Regions from separate parts of the Martinezella sp. CNPSo 3964 genome, predicted to be linked through region 1. Evidence: predicted binding sites of a transcription regulator. Region 1 holds the regulator's gene; each other region holds the start of a gene.

Evidence for each region. The regulator PhoB, encoded in region 1, activates phosphate uptake and scavenging genes when phosphate is short. The targets are predictions, from matches to a motif close to TGTCATNNANCTGTCAT.
Region 2: a site for PhoB is predicted at 2,386-2,402, ahead of AC13Q5_RS30825 (UDP-2,3-diacylglucosamine diphosphatase). Genes of this name have one in related genera too.
Region 3: a site for PhoB is predicted at 2,355-2,371, ahead of AC13Q5_RS12910 (DUF2794 domain-containing protein). Genes of this name have one in related genera too.

The regions. Positions count from the first base shown of each region.
Region 1 is NZ_JBXSOW010000007.1:137,181-141,352, forward strand. Features, by position in the region: gene AC13Q5_RS21800 (acetylornithine transaminase) at 2-1,201, opposite strand; gene AC13Q5_RS21805 (GcrA family cell cycle regulator) at 1,627-2,154, shown strand; gene phoB (phosphate regulon transcriptional regulator PhoB) at 2,247-2,930, opposite strand; gene phoU (phosphate signaling complex protein PhoU) at 2,962-3,675, opposite strand; gene pstB (phosphate ABC transporter ATP-binding protein PstB) at 3,727-4,172, opposite strand, start outside.
Region 2 is NZ_JBXSOW010000014.1:125,520-129,691, forward strand. Features, by position in the region: gene AC13Q5_RS30820 (MFS transporter) at 128-1,345, opposite strand; gene AC13Q5_RS30825 (UDP-2,3-diacylglucosamine diphosphatase) at 1,514-2,320, opposite strand; gene AC13Q5_RS30830 (glycerophosphodiester phosphodiesterase) at 2,434-3,189, opposite strand; gene AC13Q5_RS30835 (NADP-dependent malic enzyme) at 3,449-4,172, shown strand, end outside.
Region 3 is NZ_JBXSOW010000003.1:522,958-527,129, reverse strand. Features, by position in the region: gene AC13Q5_RS12925 (ABC transporter permease) at 1-61, shown strand, start outside; gene AC13Q5_RS12920 (Bax inhibitor-1/YccA family protein) at 257-997, shown strand; gene AC13Q5_RS12915 (GNAT family N-acetyltransferase) at 1,119-1,676, shown strand; gene AC13Q5_RS12910 (DUF2794 domain-containing protein) at 1,932-2,333, opposite strand; gene AC13Q5_RS12905 (DUF1223 domain-containing protein) at 2,664-3,407, opposite strand; gene acnA (aconitate hydratase AcnA) at 3,666-4,172, opposite strand, start outside.

The DNA of each region.
Region 1 (4,172 bases):
CTCAAGCCGATTTTTTAGTGCGGGCGGCGCGCGCACGCTCGGCGGCACGCTCCAGGCGAGCGAGACCTTCGCGTGCTTCTTCGGCAGTCACGACCAGCGGCGGCAGCAAGCGGATGACGTTGTCGCCGGCCGGCACGCCAAGCAGGTGCTCCGCACGGATCGCCTGCAGCAGCTCCGCCTGCGGAATGGCCGCCTTGACGCCCAGCATCAGGCCTTCGCCGCGAACATCCTCGATGATGTCGGGGAAGCGATCCTTGAGCGAGGCCAGCCCCTGACGGAACACCAGCGCGATATCGCGCACATGTTGCAGGAAGCCTTCGGCGAGCACGATGTCGAGAACGGCGTTGCCGACGGCCATGGCAAGCGGATTGCCGCCATAAGTCGAGCCGTGCGTGCCCGCCTTCATGCCGGAAGCAGCTTCCGCCGTCGCAAGGCACGCACCGAGCGGGAAACCACCGCCGATACCCTTGGCGACCGCCATGATGTCAGGCTTGATGCCAGCCCATTCATGGGCAAACAGCTTGCCCGTTCGGCCGACGCCGCACTGCACTTCATCAAGGATCAACAGCAGGCCGTGCTCGTCGCAGATCTGGCGCAGCCCCCGCAGGAATTCATTGGTGGCCGGGCGGATGCCGCCCTCGCCCTGCACCGGTTCGATCAGGATCGCGGCCGTCGCGTCGGTGATAGCGGCACGCACGGCATCGAGATCGCCGAACTGCACCTGGTCGAAGCCCGGCGCCTTCGGACCGAAACCTTCGATATACTTTTCCTGACCACCGGCAGCGATCGTCGCGATCGTGCGGCCATGGAACGCACCTTCGAAGGTGATGATATGGAACTTTTCAGGATGCCCCTTGGCGAACTGATAGCGCCGTGCCGTCTTGATGGCGCATTCCAGCGCTTCTGCACCCGAATTGGTGAAGAACACCTTGTCGGCGAAGGTGGCTTCCGTCAGCCGCTTCGACAGCTTCTCCTGACCGGGCACCTCATAGAGGTTGGAAAGGTGCCAGACCTTGTCAGCCTGGGCCTTCAATTCGGCAACAAGATGGGGATGGGCATGGCCGAGCGAGTTGACCGCGACGCCGGCCGCGAAATCGAGGTAGCGCTCGCCATTTTCGGTGACCAGCCAGACGCCCTCGCCTCGCTCGAACCGTAGCGGAGCGCGCATATAGGTGTCATAAAGCGGCGTGGTCTCGGCCATGGCCATATCTCCTCGATCACAACTTTAAGGACCGATCGCTTCCATTTGATGAAACGGGTCCGAAAAAATCAAAAATGCCGCCTTGCGGCGGCTTGGGCACTATTGATGTTTTGCACCGCGATGTCAACAAAACTGGCGCTTTAGCAGGTGCGAGATAGCGCTTGCGGGCGAAAGAGATGGGTTCGGCGGCGCCTATTGCAGAAATGCCACGCCTGGGCAGCAAGTTGGGGAAAACCTCGAAATCGATTCCTCAAGATTCTCGCGACTCTTGTCACGGAGTCAGCCTCACACTAGGTTAAAAACCAATTGCTAGACTGCATGCGGCGGAACTAGTCACCACAATTTTAGAGCGTTTCGCGCCTTGTTCCCATGCGAGGCAATGGTGAGGGATTCTGCCATCGGAAACGCGACAGCGGAGACAGGGCATGAATTGGACAGACGAACGCGTCGAGAAGCTGAAAAAGCTATGGTCCGAAGGGTTGAGCGCCAGCCAAATTGCTGCGCAGCTCGGTGACGTGAGCCGTAATGCCGTCATCGGCAAGGTGCATCGCCTGAACCTTCCCGGTCGAGCGAAGGCGGGCGGCACGACAACCACAGCGCGCACGCCGAAGCGCAGCGCCGCAGCGCCTCGCGCCGCAAGCTACGGATCGCGCGTTGCTACCCGCACGGTGGTCACCCGTCAGCAGGGCGCAACCATGCTGAAGGAAGAGATCGAGGTCGATTCCGTCAACGAAATTCAATATCGCCCGGCTGCAAATGTCGTCGTTCCGATCTCCCGCCGGCTCGGCCTGACGGAACTGACGGAACGCACCTGCAAGTGGCCGGTCGGCGACCCGCTGAAGGATGATTTCCACTTCTGCGGCAACGACAGCCCGGATTCGTCGCCTTATTGCACCTATCATCAGCGCATGGCCTACCAGCCGGTGCATGATCGCCGACGCAACAACGGCTGAAAACCATAAGCAAAACCCAAGAAAAACGGGCCCCTCGAGGCCCGTTTTTATATTTCCGCCGCTATGTCGTAATGCCCGAGCGGCCTTGCCGCTCAGGCTTCCATGGAATAGCCCGCGCCACGAACGGTGCGGATGACATCCTGCATATTGGAGAAATTCAGCGCCTTGCGCAGACGGCCGACATGGACGTCGACGGTGCGTTCGTCGACATAGATATCGTGCCCCCATACGCCGTCGAGCAGCTGCGAACGCGAGAAGACGCGTCCAGGCGAGGACATCAAGAATTCCAGCAGGCGGAATTCCGTTGGCCCCAACCGCACTTCGCGGCTCTTGCGATGGACGCGATGGGTTTCGCGGTCCAGCTCGATATCGCCACAGCGCAGCACCGTGGAGAGAACCTCCGGGCGGGCACGCCGCAGCATCGCCTTGACGCGGGCCATCAGCTCCGGCGTCGAGAACGGCTTGACGACGTAATCGTCCGCGCCGGTGGAAAGCCCACGCACGCGCTCGCTTTCCTCGCCGCGGGCCGTCAGCATGATGATCGGCAGGCGCTCCGTCTCCGGCCGCATACGCAGCCGGCGGCAGAGCTCGATGCCGGATACACCGGGGAGCATCCAATCGAGGATCAGGAGATCGGGGATGCGCTCCTGGAGACGCAGCTCAGCCTCATCGCCTCTGAGGATCGTGTCGACCTCGAAGCCTTCGGCCTCAAGATTGTAGCGCAGCAGAACGCTAAGCGCTTCCTCGTCTTCTACAACAGCAACTCTCGGAACCATGCGCCTATGGTCTCCTTTCTTCGCTTCCAGATTATTCCGTCACCGCGCCGACGGTGTTGGCGGTATCGTCTTTCGGGCGCTCGCCTTCCGGCTGCGCGCCTGTCGCCATGTAATAGATCGTCTCGGCGATGTTCGTGGCATGGTCGCCGATGCGCTCGATGTTCTTGGCGCAGAAAAGAAGATGCGTGCAGGTGGTGATGTTGCGCGGATCCTCCATCATGTAGGTCAACATCTCGCGGAACAGCGAGGTGTACATTGCGTCGATTTCCTCGTCGCGTTCGCGGATCGACACGGCCTTGTCGGGCGAGCGGGTCGCGTAGACATCCAGAACTTCCTTGAGCTGGCTCAGCGCCAGTTCGGAGAGGTGCTCGATGCCGCGAGCGAGGCGGCGTGGAACGCCGGTGCCCTGAACGGCGATGACGCGCTTGGCGGTGTTCTTGCCAAGATCGCCAACACGCTCCAGGTCGGAGGCGATGCGGATCGAACCCATGATCTCACGCAGGTCGGCTGCCATCGGCTGGCGGCGAGCGATCGTGACGATCGCCTTGTCGCCGACTTCGCGCTCGGCATGGTCGAGAACGACGTCGTCGGAAATGACCTTCTGGGCAAGACCGGCATCGCTGTTGACGAGCGCGCGTACGCTGTCGCTGACCATCTGCTCGGCCAGGCCGCCCATTTCCGCAATGCGGCGCGTCAGGAACTTCAGGTCTTCGTCGTAGGCAGAGAGAATGTGAGTGGAGACCATTTTTCTATCCTCAAGGTGAACTGTGTGAAATGAGCCGCGCGCCTGACATCATCAACCAAAACGGCCCATGATGTAATCCTGCGTGCGGAAATCGTCGGGATTGGTGAACATCTTATCGGTGTCATTCTCCTCGACCAGGTGGCCGAGGTGGAACATTGCGGTGCGTTGCGAAACGCGGGCTGCCTGCTGCATGGAATGCGTCACGATGACGATCGTGAAATTTTCCCGCAGCTCGTGGATAAGGTCTTCGACCTTGGCCGTTGCAATCGGATCGAGCGCCGAGCACGGCTCGTCCATCAGGATGACCTCCGGGCTGACCGCAACGGCGCGGGCGATGCACAGACGCTGCTGCTGACCGCCCGACAGGCTCGTACCGGCGTCATGGAGCCGATCCTTCACCTCGCCCCAAAGACCGGCCTTCTGCAGGCTGGTTTCGACGATATGTTCGAGATCGGCTTTCGAACGATGCAGGCCATGGATGCGCGGACCGTAGGCGA
Region 2 (4,172 bases), on a different contig from region 1:
CATACACCGACTCGGAGAGCCCGCCGGTCGATGCTTAATACACCGATTATCCACGGAATCTCCATCTCGCGCCGGCGCCAACATATGTCACGGCTATTTGATATCCAAATGAATTTGTTGCACCGCGTTAGGATACGCCGTGAGCACCGCCGCCGATTGCCGGCTTTCCGCTCTGCAAGCCATAGGCGAAAACGACCATGGCTAGCCCCAAGCCGGCGATGCCGGCCATGACATAGTAGCTCGCCAGATCAAGCCAGGCGTAGAGATAGCCAGACGCAAGCGTCATTAGACCCAGAAACATGCCATTGTAGAAATAATAGGCGCCCTGGGCCGATGATTCCTGTGCTTCATGGACGGAGGCAACAATGCGCCGCTGAACACCGGTATGGACGCAGGCGTAGGTGCAGGAATGAAAGCACTGCAATACAAAATAGCCGAAGAAGCCGAAATTGCTCGGAAACAGGACCCAGCGCAGAATGCACATCGTCGAACCGAAGAAGATGAGCGTCCACGCACTGAATCGCCTGCTCAGTTTCTTCGACAGGAAGAAAACCATCACCTCGGCCGTAACGCCAATGCTCCACAGCACTGCGATCTCGGCGCCGGAAAAGCCGAGCTTATGCCAGTAGATCGACGCAAACGTATAGAGCATCGCATGACTCGATTGCTGTATCGACACCCCGATCATGGTGATGAGCAATTGCGGCGAGCGCAGATTTCCGGTCGGCGATTGCAGATTGATCGGTTGGTTGCGCCGGCGCGTCGGGCCGATGCGCGGCGCGAAAAAGCCCATCAGCGTCGTAAGGATGAATCCCGCCACCATCACAGGCAGTACGGTGGCGCCGCCCCACATGCCAATCAGCTGGCCGCCGAGAAGGGTCGACAGGATGAAGGTGATTGATCCCCAGACCCGCATGGAGCCATAATCAAAGCCCCAGCGGCGCACACCCGACATGGCGATCGATTCGACCACCGGCACATAAGGCGCGTAGGTGGCGCCCTGAATGCCGTAGACCAGAAGCACCGGCCAGAAATCGCTGGTCCAGTAGAGCGCGATTGCCGTCAGCAGCGACAGGGCACCCGACCATAGCAACACATCGGCCCGCTCCGTCATATGATCGGCGAGTACAGCGATGATGGGCGTCACGAGGACGCGCACGACCATAGGAATGGCGATCACCAGGCCGATCTCATGATCATTGAAATTCAACCCCGCCAGCCAGACGGGAAAGAACGGTACGGCAATGCCGTTGACGAACAACGGGGCACAATAGGACAGGGCGGCACGCAAGCGGAAATATGGAGGCGCACCCTCGCCCTGGAAGGACTTGATCGCGGGAATCATGACAGACCTGAAGGGGAACTTACTTGTCCCTATCACGCTATCGAGAATACGACTATGGCGAGAAATGGCCAAAACCGTAACGTTTCGGAAAAATCCGAAGTCAGAGCCGTCCTGCGGCGATCAATAATTATGACAGGCCATTATCAGCTACGTGAAGAGGCGCAGGAATTACGCCGCCTGGGCACCGATCGGCCGCGGCAATTCTCCGACCGGAGAATCCACAGGCTGCGTCTCGAGGATAGCCCGCCAGGTGATCAGCTCGAACGTACCGTCCTCATGCTCGGCGATCGCCGTGCAGCTTTCCACCCAGTCGCCGGTATTGATGTAGCGCACGCCGTCGAGATCCTCGATGACCGCATGGTGGATGTGACCGCAGATGACGCCATCGGCATCGTTACGCTTTGCTTCTTCGGCGACGACGCGCTGAAATTCGCCGATGAAGTTGACGGCGTGCTTGACCTGCAGCTTCGCCCAGGCCGAAAAGGACCAATAGGGCATGTTCAGGCGGCGGCGTACGGCAGCAAGGCCGATATTAATCAGGATGGCCATGTCATAGGCCCAATCGCCGAGATAGGCGAGCAGGCGGGCATTGCGGACAACGACGTCGAATTCATCGCCGTGGAGCACGAGATATTTCTTCCCATCGGCCGTTTCGTGCATGGCGCGCTGCGCCACCTCGATACCGCCGAAGTGCATTCCGGGGAAGTCACGCAGGAATTCGTCGTGATTGCCAGGGATGTAGACGATGCGCGTACCCTTGCGCGCCTTGCGCAGAAGCTTCTGCACGACGTCGTTGCAATCCTGCGGCCAGTACCAGTTCCGCTTCAGTCTCCAACCATCAACGATATCCCCGACCAGAAAGATCGTGTCGGCGTCGTGGTAACGAAGAAAATCGAGCAGGTAGTCCGCCTTGGCGGCCTTCGAGCCGAGGTGCACGTCAGAAATGAATAACGTTCGGAAATGCCGGGGGTCCATGTTTTCATTCACGAACTTTATGTCCGTGCCCTATCCTACCTTGGCTATTCCAAAACCAGACTCGTGTTTCAGGAAGATGACAAACCCTGTGCTTGGCGGCTCGGCGACGATGTTCAGCCGCGTCTCGCGGCGATCGCGAGGTCAGGACGGTCGCTTGTAAAACTGGCGATACCGAGGCGAAACATGGCCCGTGCCGCCTCGCTTGTATGGGCCGCCCATCCGTGCACCTTCACGCCATTCTTGCGAAAGAGCTGCATGACCTCGCCGTCAAGCGCATCGGCACGTATTGCAATCTCGCGCACGCCGAAGCCGCGCATGGCGGCCATGACGCCGCCCCAGCCGAGTTGGCCGGCCAGCTGAGGCGAACAGAGGAAGATGAAACCGAGCAGTTCGCCGACATTCAGCCCTTGTTCGCCAAGCGCTGCACTGAATGCTTCGAGACGCGGCAGGGAGAAGCTCGTCACCATCGTACGCGTCAGCATGCCGGTCGCCGTCAGCTGATCGACAATGCGCCGCTCCATCCCCTCATAGGGCGTGCCATCCGCCCTGGTCTTGATCTCCAGTCTGAGGTCGACGGCGGATGGCCCGAAAATATCGATGGTCTCCATCAGGGTCGGAATGGTTTCGCCGCCGCTTCCGATCACGACATGGCGCATCAGTTCGTCATAGCTGAAATCGGCGATCGCGCCCTTGCCATCCGTCATCCGGTCGATCAGAGCGTCGTGATGCACGACGAGCTTGCCGTCCCGCGTCTGATGCACGTCGAATTCGACGAGATCAACATCGAGCTTGGCCGTCTTCGAAAAGGCGAGCCTGGTGTTTTCGGGCCACAAATGCGCACCGCCGCGATGGGAGGCAATCAGAGTCATCGAGGAAATCTCCGCCTGAAATATTCATAGGTCGACGCGATGAATGCCTGATGACGCGACCGCAACGTTCGACGGGCGGAAGGGTCATCGCGCGATCATTGCGGAAAAGGCAATTCAGTTTTGCCAAGACAAAAACGCTTCGCGACCTCAATTGCATACTGTGAAGGCGAAGCGATTGATGTATGCAGAAGACTCAAAGCGCAGGCAGGAATGGAGACGCGAGTTGGATACGAACGACACTTCGAAAGCAGCCAAGAATATGGCGAGCGGAAATCTCGATGAACAGGCGCTCTATTTCCATCGCTATCCCCGCCCCGGCAAGCTGGAAATTCAGGCGACGAAGCCGCTGGGCAATCAGCGCGATCTGGCGCTTGCCTATTCGCCCGGCGTCGCCGCCCCCTGCATCGCCATCCGCGACAATCCGGACACGGCTGCCGACTATACGTCCCGCGCCAATCTCGTTGCCGTGATTTCCAACGGTTCGGCGGTACTTGGCCTCGGCAATATCGGTCCCCTCGCCTCGAAGCCCGTCATGGAAGGCAAGGCCGTCCTCTTCAAGAAATTCGCCGGCATCGACGTCTTCGACATCGAAATTGCGGCTCCGACGGTCGATGAGATGGTCAACACGGTTTCGGCGCTCGAGCCGACCTTCGGCGGCATCAATCTCGAAGACATCAAGGCGCCGGAATGCTTCGACGTCGAGCGCCGCCTGCGCGAGCAGATGGAAATCCCGGTTTTCCACGACGACCAGCACGGCACCGCCATTATCGTCGCAGCCGCCATCCTCAACGGCTTGGAACTCGCCGGCAAGAAGATCGAAGACGTCAAGATCGTCGCCTCCGGCGCCGGTGCGGCAGCTCTTGCCTGCCTCAACCTGCTCGTCACCCTCGGCGCCAGGCGCGAAAACATCTGGGTCCACGATATCGAAGGCTTGGTCTACAAGGACCGCAACGTCCTGATGGACGAGTGGAAGTCGGTCTATG
Region 3 (4,172 bases), on a different contig from region 1:
CCTGATCGGCACCTGGCGCATCCTCGGCCAGAAAGCCGCCCCGGTTCTGCGCGAACTCTGATTCGTTCCCGGGATCGGCGGAAAGCCTCCCAAACGGCGCGATATTACAGCGATTTAACATCGGCCCTGTCGCTAGACCCTTGTCTACAAGGCTTGAAAGCCTCATATTCTGTGCAGGCATGCTGGAGCTCCGCAGCGGCGCCTGGGTCCGAGAGACCCGACACCGTACTCACATCGGAGCTTAAAAGAGGAAAACATGGCTGACTTTCGCAATTACCAAAACCGGGCGCAGAGCGGTGCGCAATCCGGTGCGATGATAGACGAGGGCCTTCGAGCCTACATGCTCAAGGTCTATAACCTGATGGCGCTGGGTCTGGCGATCACGGGTGTTGCCGCCTATCTCTCCTTCTCGCTCGCTTTCGCAAACGGACAGATCACGGCCTTCGGCCAGGCGATCTATCTGAGCCCGCTGAAGTGGGTGGTCATTCTCGCCCCGCTGGCGATGGTCTTCTTCCTGAGCTTCAGGATCAATCGCATGAGCGTGGCCGCCGCGACGACGACCTTCTGGGTCTACGCCGCGCTGGTGGGCCTGTCGCTGTCGTCGATCTTCATCATCTACACCGGCCAGAGCGTCGTGCAGACCTTCTTCGTGACCGCGGCCTCCTTCGGCGCGCTGTCGCTCTACGGCTACACGACCAAGCGTGACCTGTCGGCGATGGGCTCGTTCCTGATGATGGGTCTCTTCGGCCTGATCATCGCGACGCTCGTCAACATCTTCCTGGCTTCGTCTGCCCTGCAGTTCGCTATCTCCGTGATCGGCGTGCTGATCTTCGCAGGCCTTACCGCCTATGATACGCAGCGGATCAAGGAAATGTACTACACCGCCGACGATGCGACCGTCGCCGGCCGCAAGGCGATCATGGGCGCTTTGTCGCTCTACCTCGACTTCATCAACCTGTTCATGTTCCTGCTGCAATTCATGGGCAATCGCCGTTAATCGCAGCGCATGAAACGAGCAACGGAAAGGCGGCTTCGGCCGCCTTTTTTATTTGCCTGGCCACAGGCGCTACGGTTTGATAGCTGCCATCGCAAATCACAGATCAGGCAGCAAGAAACACATGTCCGTCAGCCTCCGCAGCGCTACCGCAGACGACCTTCCCTATATCACAGCAATCTATCGCGACTCCGTCCTGAATGGCACGGCAAGCTATGAGATCACGCCACCGAGCCAGGAAGAAATGGCAGCGCGTTTCCAGGCGATCCGTGACAAGGGCTATCCCTATCTCGTCGCAGAAGACGAAGCCGGCACGTTTCTCGGCTATGCCTATGCCTCATCGTTCCGCACGCGGCCGGCCTATCGCTGGATGGTGGAGGATTCGATCTATCTAGCGCCGGAGGCCCGAGGGCGCGGCGTCGGCAGGCTGCTACTCGATGCCTTGATTGAAAGCTGCCAGACGCTCGGCTTCCGCCAGATGATCGCCGTCATCGGTGGCGCCCATCCCGCCTCCGTCGCCGTACATCGCGCCGCGGGCTTCACCGAAACCGGCCTGTTGAAAGGCACCGGCTACAAGCACGGCCGATGGCTGGATACGATGCTGATGCAGAAGGCATTAGGTGAGGGCACCAACACCGATCCGGATCCGTCGGTTTATCCGGGGACGTTGTTTGGGGGGTAATATCTACCTACTGGTCGAGCCTCAAATACCCCCTCTGTCCCTTCGGGACATCTCCCCCACAAGGGGAGAGATCGTTCGGAGTTTGACGCGCGTTGCTTGCAAGACAAGAGACCACAATTTCAACAGGTCCGATGCTCACTTGAGATCAGGGAGTGACGCAGGTTACCAATCTACCCCCTTGTGGGGGAGATGTCAGCGAAGCTGACAGAGGGGGGTGCCGCACTCTCCGCGTGATACATAGCCAATGACGCGAAACTACTTCTCCACCAGCTTCAGCTGCTTGTCGAACACCTTCAGAACTTGGCTCAGGTCATGGCCGCGCTTCAGGATCATGCCGCTGGTATTGACGACTGAAAAGGCGCCCTGCTTGGCCGAAAGCTTTGGATTCTTTTCGATGCGGAAGAGCGGCATCTCGCCGGAGCGCTTGAAGACGGAGAAAACCGCCTTGTCCTTCAAATGGTCGATGGCATAGTCGCGCCACTCGCCCTCGCCGACCATGCGGCCATAGATCCAGAGAATCGCATCCAGCTCCCGGCGATGAAAGGTCACCGGTAACGGGTCTTTGCTCTGTTTGTATTCTCTGAGATCAACGACGACGGATGAATTGGTATCGACGGAACGGCTTTCACCGTGTCTCAAATCCGGCTGATCAGTCATCAATCCCCCAGGGGCTATCTCATGACAGGAGAATGACAGTTTGCCTCAGCCGCATCAAATTGCAAGACGGCTGACGGCTCACAATTTCTTTCCCAGGTCCCAAAGCACCTCGTCAGTGCCGCATTTCAGCCAAAACGACGCCCAATTTACAGGAAGTATAGAGGGCCGTTTGGCGCCGCCGCGTCAAACGGCCCGGCCGGGGCGCATCGATTAAACCCCAGCCCCGAATGCGTCCTCGCCGGGCACCTCCCCTTTTTGGCACAGGCCAAAATAGGGACCTTTTTGACCTGAGCCGAAATGCAAGGTCTCCGGCAAGGCTGGAAAAGCCGCTCAGCCGTCTGAGCCAACAGTCAAAACAGTGGCCCCGAGAATGGCAGCCGGATCGCCCGAAGGCGTCGACGACTGCAAGAGGACGGCAAGGCCTCTTCGGCCGGCCTTATCCAGCACATTGGACGGCAGCACGAGGCTCATGGCCTTGCCATCCCACATGCCCACCGTCTGGACATCCGATACCGCGTGCATATAGGCGATCTGCTGACCGGTATTCTCGCCACCCTTCGGCGCCACCATCTGTTCCTTGTCGAAATAGACGATGACGACATTGGCTTTGCCCTGGCCCGCTCCGATCTTGATCTCAAGCTCGTCGCCTTTCATGGCGGCATTCACCGGAACCGTCAGCCCCTCCCCAAGACGCTGAAAGTCATCGATCTTGACGTTGATGGCGTTGAGGTCGGCGCCGTTCATATGATCGCGGCCATTGACGATCGCCTGCGGTGTATAGACGCCGCTGCGCCCCATCGTGCGGGCATAGGCATATTGGCGCGCCGTGTTGTCTTTGGACGCCATCGTATCGTTCCAGCCGAGATAGTTCCAGTAATCGACGTGATAGGCGAGTGCCACGACATTGCCCTGGCGGATCAGCTTGCGGAAGGCCGCATCGGCCGGAGGACAGGACGCGCAGCCCTGCGAGGTGAAGAGCTCGACGACGCCCTTGATCTTCGCCGCTTCCTGCGCATGCAGCGAACTTGCGAGCGCGATGCCTGCCAGAAGTGGAACCAAAAATCGAAGGCGCATTTCTATCTTACCTCTGCATCCAATCTTGAGCACCGTCTGCCTACACGGGCTCCGAAACACTCGCGCTTCTTGCGGCGATCAGGCCATATCAAGCCCGAAAAATCTGAAACAAGAGATAATAGTTTAGCACGATGACGCAAAGTCACGATGGGGTGAGGCCGTAGTGAGCTCGAGGGCCTGCCGTACACATCACCGTGAAAAACAGGAGGCCGCCGGAAGAGTTTTCCGGCGGCCTCCAGGAATGGCGTTTAAAACCTATCAGGCAGCGAGATCGCGCAGAACAGTCTGCAGGATGCCGCCATTGTTGACGTAGACGACCTCATCCAGCGTATCGATACGGCAGATGATCGGGATGTCGCGAACCGTGCCGTCACCATAGGTGACCTTGGCGATCTTGCGCTCGCGCGGCTTGATATCAGCCAGACCTTCAATGGTGACGAGCTCGTCACCCTTCAGGCCGAGGCTTGCCCAGGTGGTGCCGTCCTCGAAGACGAACGGGATGACGCCCATGCCGACGAGGTTCGAACGGTGGATACGCTCGAAGGACTGAGCGATCACGGCGCGTACGCCGAGCAGGTTCGTGCCCTTGGCAGCCCAGTCGCGCGAGGAGCCGTTGCCGTATTCGACACCGGCGAAGATGACGAGCGGAACGCCCTCTGCCTTGTACTGCATCGCCGCATCGTAGATCGACGTCTCTTCCTTGGACGGATAATGGATGGTGTAGCCACCTTCCTTGCCGTTCGGGCCGAGCATGTGATTGCGGAT